DNA from 2 places in the Thioalkalivibrio sp. ALE25 genome. Region 1 is predicted to be linked to the other one. Evidence: predicted binding sites of a transcription regulator. Region 1 holds the regulator's gene; the other holds the start of a gene.

Region 1 (7,373 bases):
TTCGCCTGGCGCACCTCGATGTTGCACATCGCGTTCAGCCGGTCGGCAAAGGCCGGCGTGAAGCTGGCCGGCATGTGCTGGACCAGCACAATCGGCAACGGGAAACTGGCTGGTAGCGGTTTCAGCACCTCCTGCAGGGCGACCGGCCCCCCCGTGGAAGTCCCGATCAGGACCGCCCGCAGTTGCCGCAGGGGTGTTGGCGGCCGGGTGCGCGCGACCGGCGGCTGTTGCTTGGCAGCGTCTGCGGCCTGACGGTCGGCCTCTTCCCGCCGCGCGGTCGGCCGCGACTCGCGGGCCGGTGTGCTGGTGCCCGGCGCGCTGGCCGAGCGCGCGCGGCTGCGCGACAGCGAACGCACCCGGCGGCGCAGCAGCATGCGGGCGCTGTCCTCGTCGCCCGCCATGTCGCTGAACCGCTTGGGGAGGAAGTCCACCGCCCCGGCCTCCAGCGCATCCAGGGTGGCCTGGGCGCCTTCGGTGGTCAGGCTGGAGAACATCAGGATCGGCCGCGGACTCTCGGCCATGATCTTGCGTACCGCGGTGATGCCGTCCATGACTGGCATCTCGATATCCATGGTCACGACATCGGGGTCGAGCTCGCGCACCTTTGCGATCGCCTGCTCGCCGTTCTCGGCCGAGCCGACCACCTCGATGCCCGAGTCGGAATCCAGAATCTCCGCAATGCGTCGACGAAAGAACCCGGAGTCGTCGACGACCAGAACCCTGATCGGCATCCTCAGCCCTCGCTCGTGCGCGATGCGCGGCGGGGACGGCCGGACATCTGCAGTTGCCGCATCAGGATGGTCACCAGATCCGAGACATCCAGGATCAACGCGATCCCGCCATCCCCGGTAATCGTGGCACCCGCCAGGCCCTTCACGCCCTGCAGATTCTGCCCAAGGGGCTTGATGACCACCTCTTCCTGACCGACGAGATCATCCACCACCAGACCTACCTTGCGATCGGCGGTATGCACCACGACCACATGGGCGTCCTTGCGCGGCTCGGGCTCGTGGCCCGGCTTCAGCCAGCGCTTGAGGTAGTGAATCGGCAGTGCCTGCTTGCGCACGATGATGACCTCCTGGTCATCCACGTAATGCGTCTTCGTGAGGTCCAGATCCAGGATCTCGGACACCGACGCCAGCGGGATGGCGAAGCGCCGGCCGTCCAGGATCACCATCAGCGCGGGCAGGATCGCCAGCGTCAGGGGCAGCTTGACCCGCAGCGTGGTGCCCACGCCCACCTCGGAGTCGATTTCGATGGTGCCGTTGAGCTGCGAGATCTTGGTCTTGACCACGTCCATCCCGACCCCGCGGCCGGAGACGTCGGAGATCTCGGTCTTGGTCGAGAAGCCGGCCATGAAGATCACGTTGAAGGCCTCGCGATCGGTCATGCGCTCGGCCATGGCCGGTTCCATCAGGCCTTTCTCCACGGCCTTGCGCCGCAGGGCCTGCGGGTCCATGCCGCCGCCGTCGTCCTTGATCAGCAGCGCGATGTGATCGCCTTCCTGGGCGGCCCCCAGCACTACGGTCCCCTTGCGCGGCTTGCCCGCCGCCTCGCGTACCTCGGGGGTCTCGATGCCGTGGTCCACGGCATTCCGGACCAGGTGCACCAGCGGATCCGACAGGGCCTCGACCAGGTTCTTGTCGAGGTCGGTGTCCTCGCCGAAGATCTCCAGCTCGATCTCCTTGCCCAGATTGCGGGAGAGATCGCGGATCACGCGCGGGAAGCGGTTGAAGACCTTCTTCACCGGCTGCATGCGGGTCTTCATCACCGAGGTCTGCAGATCCGAGGTCACCAGGGCCAGGGAGCTGATCGCCTTGCCCAGCTCGTCATCGACATGCTGCGAGCGCAGCATGCTCAGCCGGTTGCGTACCAGAACCAGTTCGCCCACCAGGTTCATGATCTCGTCCAGGCGCTCGGTATCGACGCGCACGGAGGTCTCGCCCTGCGGGGCCGCGCGTCCACCCCCCTCGGCACCTCCGCCTCCAGCACGCACGCCGCCGCCTCCGCCCTGGCCTCCCGCGGGGGTATCGGCGGGTGCGGCGGCCTTCTCCGGTTCGGCGGGTTCGGGCGAGGCCGGCGAGGCTTCCGCAGGTTCTTCGTCCGCGGGGCTGGGGACCGCCCCGGTAGCGGCCGGCCCGGCGCCCTTGGCCTGCAACTCGTCCAGCAGGTTCTCGAATTCGTCGTCGGTGATCAGGTCGCCGGAGCTACCCTCACCCTCCGCAGCCGGTTCTTCTCCGGCCGCATCGCCCGCGGTGGAGCCCGTCTCCACGGGCTTCGGCGGCTGATCGCCGTGCAGGCTGTCGAGCAGGGCCTCGAATTCGTCGTCGGTGATCTCGTCACCGGCACCGACCATCGCTTCGCCATCCGCCGCCGGTTCCGCATCCGTATCCGCTTGCGGTTCGGGCTCTGGCTCCGGCTCGGGTTCCGGGGGCGGCGGCGCGGCGGGCTCCGCCGCCACGTCCTCGTTGTTCGCCATGCGCCGGAGGTTTTCCACCAGGTCGGCCTCGGCGGGCGTGGGATCCACGCCGGAGCGCAGGTCCCCGAACATCACGTTCAGGGTATCCAGCACCCGCAGCATGGTGTCCATCAGGTGACTGTCCGCCCGCCGCTCACCGTTACGCAGCAGGTTGAAGACGTCCTCCGCGTGATGGCACACGGTCACCAGGGGATCCAGGCTCAGGAAGCCGGCCCCGCCCTTGATGGTATGGAAGCTACGAAAGACCGCATTCAGCAGATCCCGGTCATCCGGATTCTGTTCCAGGTCGATGAGTTGCTCGTTGAGCCCCTCCAGCAGTTCCCCGGCCTCGATCAGGAAGTCCTGAAGGATTTCGTCATTGGGGTCGATGGCCATTCAGTCTCTCCGGTCGCGTGGCGCCATTCGCATGAGGGGAACTGCCTAGAAGCCCAGGCTCGATAGCAGATCGTCCACCTCGTCCTGTCCTTGAACGACATCCGCGGCGGAATCTTGAGTCTTGGGCACGCTGGGACCGTGACCCTTGCGGTCCGCCTCGCGATCCTCCTCGCGTTGTTCAAGCGACGCCTCGGCCGCCTCGACCTGCTCCATGCGCCCACTGGAGAGCCGGATCAGGGACACCAGGTTCTCTTCCAGGTCGGTCACCAGCTGGATCACGCGGCGAATCACCTGGCCGGTAATATCCTGATAGCTCTGTGCCATCAGCACCTCGGAGAGCAGCCGGCGCAGCTCCTCGGTGTCTTCCCCCGCCTGCGCGAAGAACGTGTCGAGCTCGCGGGCAAAGTCCCGGAACTCCTCCACCGAGAGCTGGCGGTTGCGAAAGCGCGTCCACTTCGCCGTCAGGTCGGCCGCCTGCTGACTGAACGACTCCGCGATCGGCAGGCTCGACTCGATGGCATTCATGGTGTCGTGGGCCGCCTGTTCGGTCATCGTGACCACGTAATTCAGGCGTTCCTTTGCGTCCGGGATCTCCGCCTGGGTCAGTTCGACCAGACGCGAATCGCCGCGGAAGCTTTGCAGGGCCTCGTGAAGATCACGGGTCAGCTTGCCCAGCTCGTCGAAGAGTTCGCGGTCATAGGGGCGCGCCAGATCCTGCACCAGCGCCCGGGCGCCCGTGTCGTCGCCCGCCTCCAGCGTCTTGACCAACTGCCGCGCAAGCTCCAGCTGATCGTCGCGTGGTGGGTGTTCCTGTTCAGTCATGAGAAGCCTCTTGCGGGTACGGCGCGGAAGGTTTCGGACGACGCCCGCGGCGGTCGGTGCCACGGGCGTCGGGCATATCGGTCACAGGCCCATGATTATCCCTGTGCTTCAATGCGTTCGAAGATCTTGTCGATCTTCTCCTTCAGCGTCTCGGCGGTGAACGGCTTGACCACGTAGCCGTTCACGCCCGCCTCGGCCGCCTCGACGATCTGGTCGCGCTTGGCCTCCGCCGTTACCATCAGCACCGGCATGGACTTGAGGTTCGGGTCGGCGCGCACGGCCTTCAGCAAGTCGATCCCCGGCATGTTGGGCATGTTCCAGTCGGTGATCAGAAAGTCGAAATCCCCGTTCTGCAGCATCGGCAGCGCGGTGCTGCCGTCGTCGGCTTCCTGGGTATTGTTGAAGCCAAGATCACGCAACAGGTTCTTGATAATGCGCCGCATCGTGGAAAAGTCGTCCACGATGAGAATCTTCATTCCCTTGTCCACACGTCACTCCGGGATTCGTAGGGTGGGTTTTAGAATAACTGCAAAGCCGTACCGTCTTCGAGCCACGAACCCAGGCGGGCGCGCAGTCGAATGGTGGCCTGACTTCGGATCTGGCTGACGCGCGACTCGGTCACGCCCAGCACGGCGCCGATCTCGCGCAGGTTGAGCTCTTCGATGTAGTAGAGCGACAGCACCAGCCGCTCGCGTTCGGGGAGGTCGCCGAGGGCTTCGGCCAGTTCCTGACGGAACTCACCGGCCTCGAGGGTGCGGGCCGGCGACACCTCCTGCCCTTCGATCACGCGATCGGCCCCGTCGTCACCCCCGCCGAGGTCGTCCAGGGCGAACAGGTGGGCCCCGGCGTGATCCTGCAGCATCTCGTAGTACTGGTCGATCGGCACGTCCAGCTCGGCGGCGACCTCGCTGCCACGCGCCGCCCGCCCCTCGCGCGCCTCGACGGTCTGGATCGCGGCGGCAATACGCCGACTGTTGCGGTGCACCGAACGCGGTGTCCAGTCACTGCGGCGCAGCTCGTCGATCATCGCGCCACGGATGCGGATCCCGGCGTAGGTGGCAAAGGTCGCGCCCTGGCCGCCCTCGAACTGGCGCGCCGCCTCGAGCAGCCCGATCATGCCCGCCTGAATCAGGTCATCCACCTGCACCGAGGCGGGGAGCCGCGCCATCAGGTGATGGGCGATGCGGTGGACCAGCTCGACGTGATCGGCAATCAGCTCCTCGTGCCCGCCGCTGGCCGCGGAGGCCGCCTGATAGCCGGAAAGTCGATTACGCGTCGTCATCATGCGCTCTGCAGCATCCGTTCCACGAAAAACCCGACGCCACCTTGGTCACCGCCGCCCACCGGCCAGCGGTCCACGGTCCGTGCCAGTTCGGCAAAGGCCTTCCCCGCCGGGCTCCCGGGGTACTGCTGTACCACTGGCGCGCGTTTCTGCACCGCCTTGCGCAGGTGATCATCCATCGGAATATAGCCGGCCAGGTCGAGCACCACCTCCGGCAGGTAGTTGCCGCAGACGGTATTGAGTTTCTGCATCAGTCGCTCGGCGCCTTCGCGGCCGTCGACCATGTTCGTCACCATGCGGAAGCGACGCAGGCCATGATCGCGGTGCAGGACCTTGATCAGGGCATAAGCGTCGGTAATCGAGGCGGGCTCGTCGCAGACCACCACCAGGGTCTCCTGGACCGCGCGGCAAAACGACGTCACGGATTCCTGCAGGCCGGCCGCGGTGTCCACGATCAGCACATCCAGGGGTTTGCGATAGGCGCTGAAGGCATGGATCAGACCGGCATGCTCGGCCGGCGTCAGGTTGGCCATCGCCGCGATCCCGGAAGCCGACGGCACCACCTTCACCCCGTCCGGTCCCTGGACGAGCACATCTTCCAGGCTCTCCACATCACCGGTCACCAGGTCGTGCAGCGTGCGCTCGGGACGCATCCCCAGCAGCAGGTCCACGTTGGCCAGGCCCAGATCGGCGTCGAACAGCATGACCTCGCGCCCGAGCCGGGCTAGGCCCACCGACAGGTTCACCGATACGTTGGTCTTGCCCACCCCGCCCTTGCCCGAGGCAACCGCGATGACCTTCAACGGCTTGTTAGTGCGTGGCATAGCGCCCCTTCCCGACCGGTTGAATCAGTTCCAGCGTGGCGGGCTCCGCCGCCCGTGCCGGACGTGCCTGGGCGCGCGCGCGCCGCGGCGGTTCCATCTCCGCCAGGCGCTCGGCCGCCCAGGTCTCGCGGGCATTGGCCGCTGCCCCGGGTTCATCGGCGGCATCCTCCAGGGCCAGTCGGGTCAGATACCCGGTATCGACCCGGTGAAAGTCCTCGGCAATACGCTGGCCATCGCTGACGAACCCCAGCCCCAGGTGCTGATCGAGCAGTACGGACAGGACCTCGCCCAGCTCCTCGGCCTCGTCCAGCTTGGTCAGCACCAGCGCCGAGGGCTCCGCCTTGCGAAATGCCTCCAGCACCCGCCGCAACGCGCTCCCCTGGGTCGTCGCCGACACCACCAGCCAGCTCTCGGCCCGGATGTCCGGCGGCAGGTGCGCGAACAGGGATTCGTCCTCCACTGCCCGCGGGGCCTGTCCCGCCGTATCCACCAGGATCAGGTGCCCATCCTCCACGCGGCGCGCCAGTTCGCGCAACTCTCTCGCGTTCTGCAGCACCCGCACCGAGATCCCCGCCATCTGGGCGAAGGCCTGCAACTGGCGCGTGGCCCCGATGCGCTGGCTGTCCAGGGTGACCAGCGTAACCGAATCCGGGCCCATGCGGCGGATCTGGCGCAGCGCGATGCGGGCCAGCGTGGTGGTCTTGCCAACGCCGGTGGGCCCGACCAGCGCCAGCAGGCCGCCCTCGTCCAGGATGTCCGGCCGGTGGGTGGCAATCGCGCCCGACAACCGCGCCCGCAGGCGTTCCCAGGCCTGTTCCGGCGAGCTGTCATCGAGAATGCTTCCGGCCAGGCTGCGCGCCAGGGCGTCGCTGAACCCGCGGTCGATCAGGCGCGCCTTGCATTCCGCCGCCAGCGGGTGGCGGGCCGCCCAGCGCGCCTCTTCGCTCTCCGCATACTGGCGCGTCATCAGGCTGCGCAGGTCGCGCAGCTCCTGCCGCATGGCGGTCAGCTCCGGGTCGGCCGGCCACGACGCTGCGGCCTGACCGGCGCCGCGCTCGCGGGCCGGCCGGGCGGTTGTGCTCGCTTCGCGGCTCGTCGCGGGCGCGTCCTGCGCGGCTACCGGCTCCGACGCGGCGCCGTCCTCCAGCGCCGCGACCACCTCCAGCCAGCCGTCGACCCGGCGACTGGACAGGATGACCGCGTCCTCGCCCTGCTGCTCGCGCACCTGGCGCATCGCATCACGCATGTCCCGGGCCCGATATCGTCTGACGTTCATGCTTTTTCTCCTGCGCCGCTCGCGCGGCGGAACCCTTCATCGTGTCGTTCAGGCGGACTGCTTCTGCGACTCTTCCTGGCCGACGGTGGCAACCACCCGGATCCGGCGATTGTCCGGAATCTCGGTGAAGGCCAGCACGGTCAGACTGCGGACCGCGCCGCGCAGCCACCCGGCGATCCAGGAGCGGATCTCCGGTGCCACCACCAGGACCGCCGGCTGTCCGGCCGTCTCCTGGCGGCGGGCCGCATCGGCCACCGAGCGCTGCAGCCGCTCCGCCAGCCCGGGCTCCAGTCCAACCGTGCCGCCCGAGCTCCC
Region 2 (7,373 bases), 110 kb from region 1:
CGGGTGCTGGACCAGGCCCCGCTGGCGGTGCTGCGCGGCCCGGAATAAGCCGAGCCGGGGTACTCGCGTGCCCCGATCAGTGGCCGTACATGATGTCCACGTCGAGGAAACCGAACAGGACCAGTAGCGCCAGCGCCCAGAGGTAGAAGGAGAAGACCTTCAGGTTGGCGCGGTACAGGAAGAACAACACCATCTTCAGCGACACAATCCCGACCAGCGCGGATACCACAAAGCCCACCGCCAGGGCCGTCCAGTTCAGGTCCCCAAGGCCGTTGCCGTTCAGGACGTCCAGCGACTGCACGGCGGTCGCCGCCAGGATCGTGGGAATCGCGAGGAAAAAGCTGTACTCCGCCGCCCAGCGCCGCTTGAGCCCGGTGAAGAGCGCGAAGACGATCGTCATACCGCTGCGCGAGAGCCCGGGAATCAGCGCGAAACCCTGCGCCACGCCGATGATCGCCGCGATCTTCGGGCTCAATTGGCGCAGGCCCAGCGGGCGCCGCTGCAACCGGTCCGTCCACCACAGCAGCACGCCGGTGAGGCTGAGCGTCCCGGCGATCAGCGTCGGGTGGGCAAACACCTGCTCGAACCCGGCCTTCAGGGTAAAACCCACGACGGCGGTCGCGAACACCGACAGCCCGCACAGCAGCGCCAGGCGCAGGAACAGCATCTCGCGCCCCGCGGAGCCCCGGGCGGAGGCCCACTGCCAGCTCTCGCGGGCGATCCCGCCGCTCAGCCGCAGCAGGCTCTTGCGGAAGACAAAGACAATCGATACCAGCGTGCCGACGTGCACCACCAGATCGAACAGGATCATCTCCGGGCTTTCCGGGGGCGGCAGTGGCTCACCCTGACGAATCAGCCAGTGCTGGGTCAGAACCAGGTGGGCGGTCGAGCTGACCGGAAGAAACATGAAGATGCCCTGCACGATCCCGAGCAGGGTGGCGACCCAGACTGTCATGACAGGTGCGACTCCGTGATCCCGAGGCGGGCCGCAGTATACGCAAACCACCCACCAGGCGTCGGTACCGGCGTCGCACCGCCGGCAAAAGCCCGGCTACACTCGGAACTGCGTCGTCAGACCTCGCAACTGCTCGATGCGCGCCACCAGGGTATCGGTCTCGCTGGCGGTGGCCTCGGCATTGGCCGCTGTCACCTGGGCCCCCTGACTGACCTCCGTGAGGGTGCCATCGACCTCGCGCGCGACCTCCGCCTGCTGTGACACGGCACCGGAGATCTCGTTGTTGAGATGCCGGATCCGCTCGACCGCCGAGCGGATCGACTGCAGGGCCTCGCCGGCACCGGCGGCCTCGTCCACGCCCGTTTCGCCCTTCTCCCGACTGCGCTCCATCGCACCGGCCGCCGAGCGCGCACCCGCCTGCAGCCGCTCGATCATGGCCTGGATCTCGGTCGTGGACTCCTGCGTCCGGGTCGCGAGCGTCCGGACCTCGTCGGCGACCACGGCAAACCCCCGACCCTGCTCGCCCGCGCGGGCCGCCTCGATGGCCGCATTCAGTGCCAGCAGGTTGGTCTGCTCGGCGATCCCGCGTATCACATCGAGAACCGACCCGATCTGGTCCGACTCGGCCTGAAGACGCGCCACCTGTTCGTTGGCGGTGCCGATCTCGCTCGCCAGCTCGCGCATGGTGCGCACGGTTGTGTCGACCACGCCGGAGCCGGTCCGGGTCTCGGTCTCGGCCTGGTCGGCCGCCTCGGAGGCCGTGCGCGCGTTGCGGGCGATCTCCTCGGCCGAGGCCGTCATCTGGTTCATGGCCGTCGCCACCTGGCCCAGCCGCGCCTGTTGCTGCTGCACCTCCTGATTCGTCTCCTCCGCCACGCGGTGCAGGGTGCCAACCGACTCCCCCAGCTCCCGTGCATGCTCCACCATCTCGGAGACCATGCGCTGCAGACGCTCGATGAAGGCGTTGAACAGACGAGCCAGGCGGTCGATGCCGTCGTTGCGCGGGGCCTCGATGCGCTGGCGCAGGTCCCCCTCACCCTCCGAGACCGCACGGAAGCGCCCGGCCAGTCCAGCCAGGCGGCGACGGATCATGAACACGAACAGGAAGTACACCACCACGATCACGCCAATCGCCACACCCAGCATCATCGCGTTGACCTGCCAGGCCGCGACATCCAGCAGCCGATCCACCGCGGCGGCCACTTCGGTCTCCAGGGCCGGCGTGGTCTCGTGCTCCTGCATCACCTGCTCCAGGGTCGCCTCCATCCCGCCCTTCAGCGTGGCCGTGTGCCAGAACACCGCTGCCGCGGCGATCAGGAAAAACACCCCGACAATCGCGCTCAATGCGAGCGAGAAACGTCCCGCCAGCGAAAGGCGACTCAGCCACCCACTCTCCTGCTCCATTGCTGCCCCCTGATGCCGGTACACTCCGGCTTTTGTTATCGCTGTAACGACCCACCGGCCCGAAACTATAGGCCGTGGCGCACCTGTGCTTCACGCGAACGCAACGCATGCGCTTGTGACGCAGGTCCGGACCAATTAAGGTTCTCTGAAATATACGTTCAAGCATATCCTCGATCACCGCGAACCGACGAAACCCTCCTATGCAGCTCACCCGCTATACCGATTTTTCCCTTCGCGTCCTGATGTACCTCACCGTGCAGCCGCGCGAGCAGCGCGTAACCGTCAGCGACATCTCCGAGCAGTTCGCCATCCCCCGCAACCACCTGGTCAAGATCGTGCACCAGCTCGGCCAGAAGGGGTACATCATCACCCGGCGCGGCAAGGGGGGTGGAATCTCCCTCGCCTGCGAACCCGCGGAGATCAACGTCGGCAGCGTGATCCGCGACATGGAGCCGAACCTGAACGTGGTCGACTGCGAGAACCCCGTCTGCCCGATCCTGCCCGGCTGCCAGTTGCGCGGCGTGCTCAACGACGCACGCGACGCCTTCCTCGCCGTGCTCGACCGCTACACCATTGCCGATGTGACCCAGGCGCCCGACTACCTCTACGAGCTCCTCCACCCCGGCAAGAGTGCCTGAACGCCGGTATCCTTCGGCCATGGAACGGCCCGATCCGGCACCCCGTAAACGAACCGCCCTGCACGCGCGCGCCGGGGCCCGCTGGCTGGCCGTGGCCGTGCCGTGCCTGCTGGCGCTCGCAAGCGCCGACGCACGCCAGGCCTGTCCCGATCCCGGGTCCACACCCACCCCCCTCGCCGAACTGCGCACGGGGACCGTACCCGAAGGAACGGAGGTGGTCGCGGAAGGCACCGTAACCGGCGTCTTCATGGACTCGGACCAGCTGGGGGGCTTCTACCTGCAACAGGGCTCGGGCGCCGCGGCCACAGGCCTGTTCGTCTACGCCCCGAGAAGGGACCCGGTCGCGGTCGGCCAGCGCCTGCAGGTGCACGGCACCTTTACCCGCCATCGGGGCCGCCCCCAACTCTCGCAACTGGACACGGTGGTCACCTGCGCCGACGGCGAACCGCCCGCCCCCGTCGACCTGCGCCTGCCCGACCATGCCGACCGGCTGGGCGACCATATCGACCAGCCGATCCGTTTCCCGCAGCGCCTGACGGTCACGGACAACCGGGACCTCGGGCGCTACGGAAGCCTGACGCTGGCCGCCGACGGGCGCCTGATGCACCCGGGCCAGACCGACCCCGCGGACAGTCCAGGGCACCAGGGTGCAGACCGCCGGATCGAACTGGACGACGGGAGCTATCGCGCGAACCCCGACCCGATCCCCTACCTCGACGATCAGGGGACCCGCCGCGCGGGAAGCTCGGTGGAAGGGCTCACCGGCATCCTCACCCACGCCTTTGGCACCTACCGGGTCCACCCCATCGAGCCCGTTGCCTGGACCGGCGGCGAGCGTCCCGGCCCGGTGCCGGCCGCGGATGCAGATCACCTGCGCATTGCCACCGCGAACATGGAGAATGACTTCGTCACGCTGGGCGAGCGTGGTGCCCAAACCCCGGCCGAGCGTCGACGCCAGACCGCCAAGCTGGATGCGCTGCTGCAAGGTCTGGATGCGGATCTGCTGGGCGCGGTCGAGCTGGAAAATGCCGCGTCCGCGCGCGAGACCCTGGTGGCGCGCCTGAACGCCCGCCCCGGGGAGCGCGGCGAATACTCGGCCATCGCGCACCCGGCGTCGGGGGACGATGCGATCAAGGTGGGCCTGCTCTACCGGCCGGAGCGCCTGCGTCTGGTCGGCACAGCCGCCGACCGCGATACCGTCCATCACCGCCCCCCGCTGCTGGGATGGTTCGAATCGGTCGGAGCCGGCGAGCGTTTCGGTGCCGTGGTCGTCCACTTCAAGGCCAAGAGCGGCTGCCCCGACAGTGGCGATATCGACCGGGGCCAGGGCTGCTGGAACCAGCGCCGTACCGCGCAGGCCGAGCGTCTCGTCGCCTGGATACGCGAACAGCAAACCGGCGAGTTCGCGGATGCTCCCGTCGTGGTCCTGGGCGATCTCAACGCCTATGCCGCCGAGGACCCCCTGCGCGTCCTCCATGCCGCAGGAAAACACGATCTCGTGCACGACGACCCAAGTACCGCCCATACCTACGTCTTTCGCGGCCAGGCCGGGCAGCTGGACTACCTGCTGGGGCCCGACACGCTGCGTGAACGGGTCCGGGACGGCGCCACCTGGCCCGTCAACGCCGACGAGCCGGAATTCCTCGGATTTGATGGCCGCGCCCCCGCCGACGGGCCCTGGCGCGCCTCGGATCACGATCCGGTCTGGGCCGACCTGTACCTGGACTAGTCGGTGACTGCGGCCACTCAGTCGCGGGCGTCCGGTTCCGCAGGCACGGCGGCCTCCGCCTCGGCCGCCGACACGTTGTCGACAATCCGTACCGGCAACGGCCCACCCAGGCTGCCCAGGGTCCTCTGCGGAAACGGGATGTCGATACCGGCCTCGTCCAGTGCCGCCTTCACCCCCTCGTGCATGGAGTTACGCAGGTCCAGGAATTTCTCCCGCCGCGCCCAGACCGAGAGCTGGATCTTCAACGCGGAGTCGCCGTACTCGAGGAAGATGAACAACGGCTTGGGCTCCTCCAGACAGACCGGGTTGCCCTCGGCGACCCCCATCAGCACGTCGCGCAACTGCTTGAGATCGGTGTGATAGGCGACCCCGATCTGCATGTCGAGCCGACGGATCGGGAACCGACTGAGGTTGGTCAGCTGGGACTTCACCAGGCTCTCGTTGGGCACCCGGACCATCAGGTTGTCGAAGGTCCGCAGCTTCACCGAGAGCGGATCGATGGACAGCACCTCGCCGGTGGCATCCCCCACCTTGATCACATCCCCGACAGAGAACGGCCGCTCACCGATCAGGAACAGCCCGGAGATCAGGTTGGAGGCGGAGGTCTGCGAGGCAAAGCCCAGCGCCACCGTGAGGATCCCGGCCGCACCCAGCAGCACGGTCAGGTCGAAGCCCAGCTCGCGCAGGGCCGAGGCCAGCACCAGGAGCACGATTACATAGAAGCTGATGCGCCGGGTCAGCATCACCTGCTGGGCATCGAGCTTGTCTTCCAGCACCCGCGCCAGCCCGCGCGACACCAGACGCGCGACCAGCAGACCCACCAGCAGATAAACCGCCGCGCGGACGGCCGCGAGGAACGCCTCGCTGGTGACGAAGGCCTGCGCGGCCTGTAGCCATTCGTTCATCGTGTGCGTCGCCCCCTACTGAAACAGGGCGCTGAACGCCCGCACCATCAAATGCCGTCCGCCGGCCTCGCGGGGCTCGGCGATACGCTGCGCCCCCGTCGCGGCCCCGGGCGGCCCCGGGTCGATCTTCATCGCCGCCATGTCACGGTCCTCCTCGCGCTCCATGCGCACGGCCGGGGTCCACAGCCGATGGTGGCGATCGGCATACACCGGCAGTCGCGGCACCGGCAGGTTCACGCGCTCCAGGAACAGGGCATCGTCCGCCTTGTTGGCGATGGTCAGCGGCGTCACCACACGATGCGGCCGTTCCGGCACATCCGCCAGGTCCAGGCGCGCCTGGGTCCGGGTCGCGTAGCACAGCTCGCCATTCACGGTGTTGGGGCCGAACCAGGTATCGGAAGGCGTATACACCGGGAATTCCTGCACCCGCGCCGCCCCCAGGTGCAGCTGCACCCAGGCCGGCGAACTGAGGTACAGGGTGACCTGCCCATGGGCCGGCACGTAGAACGGATTCTGCGGGCGGCTCACCATCGGACGATCGGCCAGGGCCACGCGCAGTTCCGGCTCGGCATCGGCCGGGGCCCCGGCAAACCGCAGCAGGTCCCGGGCACCGGCGGGAAAGGGTTCAGTGCAGGGGACGTCGATCGCCAGGGTCGCGTCCGCCGCGTCGCGCGGTCGTTCCATCACCATCTGCCATTCCTGCGCCCCATGCAGGAGCCACAGGTCCAGCGGACCGATGGACCAGCGACCGTGCGCGCCCGAGGCCAGCGGCCGGCGCCCCCACCAGGTCGCGGGATCGGTTCGCGTTGTCGAGGTCTCCGCCATCATCCCGTCCTTGCCATGCACCGCCTCACTGTAAACCAGAAACGGACGCCCGGGAGACGGCGCCGCGCGTTCCCCGCTCAGAAAAGGTCCAGCTGCCCCTCCTCGCGTCTCTGCCGCGGGCGCGCCGGCGGCACGAACTGGCTGCAGTCCAGTTCCACCAAGCGGCCACCCAGGCCCGCCCGCCGCCGGGCCAGCCGGAAGCGCTGGCGCAGCAGCTCGGCATACGCCCCCGCCCCGCGCATGCGGTGCCCGAAGGTCGCGTCATAGAGCTTGCCACCATGGGCCTCACGCAGGCGCTGCAGCACATGGTCTGCCTTGAGCGGGTGGTGATGGCGCAACCAGTCCTCGAACAGCGGCGCCACCTCGCGTGGCAGACGCAGCAGCACATATCCGGCGGCCACCGCCCCGGCGGTCGCACCCGCCTCCAGCAAAGACTCCACCTCGCCATCCGTCAGCACCGGGATCAGGGGCGCCACCAGAAGGCTCACGGGCACGCCCGCCGCGCTCAGCCGTTGGATGGTCCGGAAACGCCGTTGCGGAGCCGCGGCGCGCGGCTCCAGGTGGCGCGACAGGTTGCGGTCCAGCGTCGTCACCGATACGGCGACCTGGACCAGCCCGCGCTCGGCCATCGGGCCCAGCAGATCCAGATCGCGCTCCACCAGGGCCGACTTGGTCACGATCGACACCGGATGCCCGGTCTCCGCCAGGACCTCCAGCAGCTGCCGCGTAATCCGCCAATCCCGTTCCACGGGTTGATAGGCATCGGTGTTGATGCCCAGCGCAAGGGGCGTCACACGGTGGGACGGGCGGGCCAGCTCGCGCCGCAGGCATTCGGCCGCGCCCACCTTGGCAAACAGCCGGCTCTCGAAGTCGAGGCCCGGGGACAACCCGACGTAGGCATGCGCCGGGCGGGCGAA

The links. Region 1 encodes FliA, which starts transcription of late flagellar genes. Its sites were predicted from a motif close to GCTAAAGTTNNNNNNNNNNCNGCCGATA; they were not measured.
Region 2: C996_RS0105020 (methyl-accepting chemotaxis protein) is a predicted target of FliA. The motif match lies at 2,404-2,431, and genes of this name have one in related genera.

The regions. Positions count from the first base shown of each region.
Region 1 is NZ_KB897928.1:100,429-107,801, reverse strand. Features, by position in the region: gene C996_RS0104515 (chemotaxis response regulator protein-glutamate methylesterase) at 1-731, opposite strand, end outside; gene C996_RS0104510 (chemotaxis protein CheA) at 734-2,854, opposite strand; gene C996_RS0104505 (protein phosphatase CheZ) at 2,900-3,676, opposite strand; gene cheY (chemotaxis response regulator CheY) at 3,772-4,152, opposite strand; gene C996_RS0104495 (RNA polymerase sigma factor FliA) at 4,194-4,961, opposite strand; gene C996_RS0104490 (MinD/ParA family protein) at 4,958-5,782, opposite strand; partial or broken gene flhF (flagellar biosynthesis protein FlhF) at 5,951-7,058, opposite strand; gene flhA (flagellar biosynthesis protein FlhA) at 7,107-7,373, opposite strand, start outside.
Region 2 is NZ_KB897928.1:215,149-222,521, forward strand. Features, by position in the region: gene C996_RS0105010 (ABC transporter permease) at 1-48, shown strand, start outside; gene C996_RS0105015 (undecaprenyl-diphosphate phosphatase) at 77-955, opposite strand; gene C996_RS0105020 (methyl-accepting chemotaxis protein) at 1,052-2,359, opposite strand; gene C996_RS0105025 (Rrf2 family transcriptional regulator) at 2,560-2,997, shown strand; gene C996_RS0105030 (ExeM/NucH family extracellular endonuclease) at 3,017-4,726, shown strand; gene C996_RS0105035 (mechanosensitive ion channel family protein) at 4,744-5,631, opposite strand; gene C996_RS0105040 (hypothetical protein) at 5,647-6,456, opposite strand; gene C996_RS0105045 (PA0069 family radical SAM protein) at 6,534-7,373, opposite strand, start outside.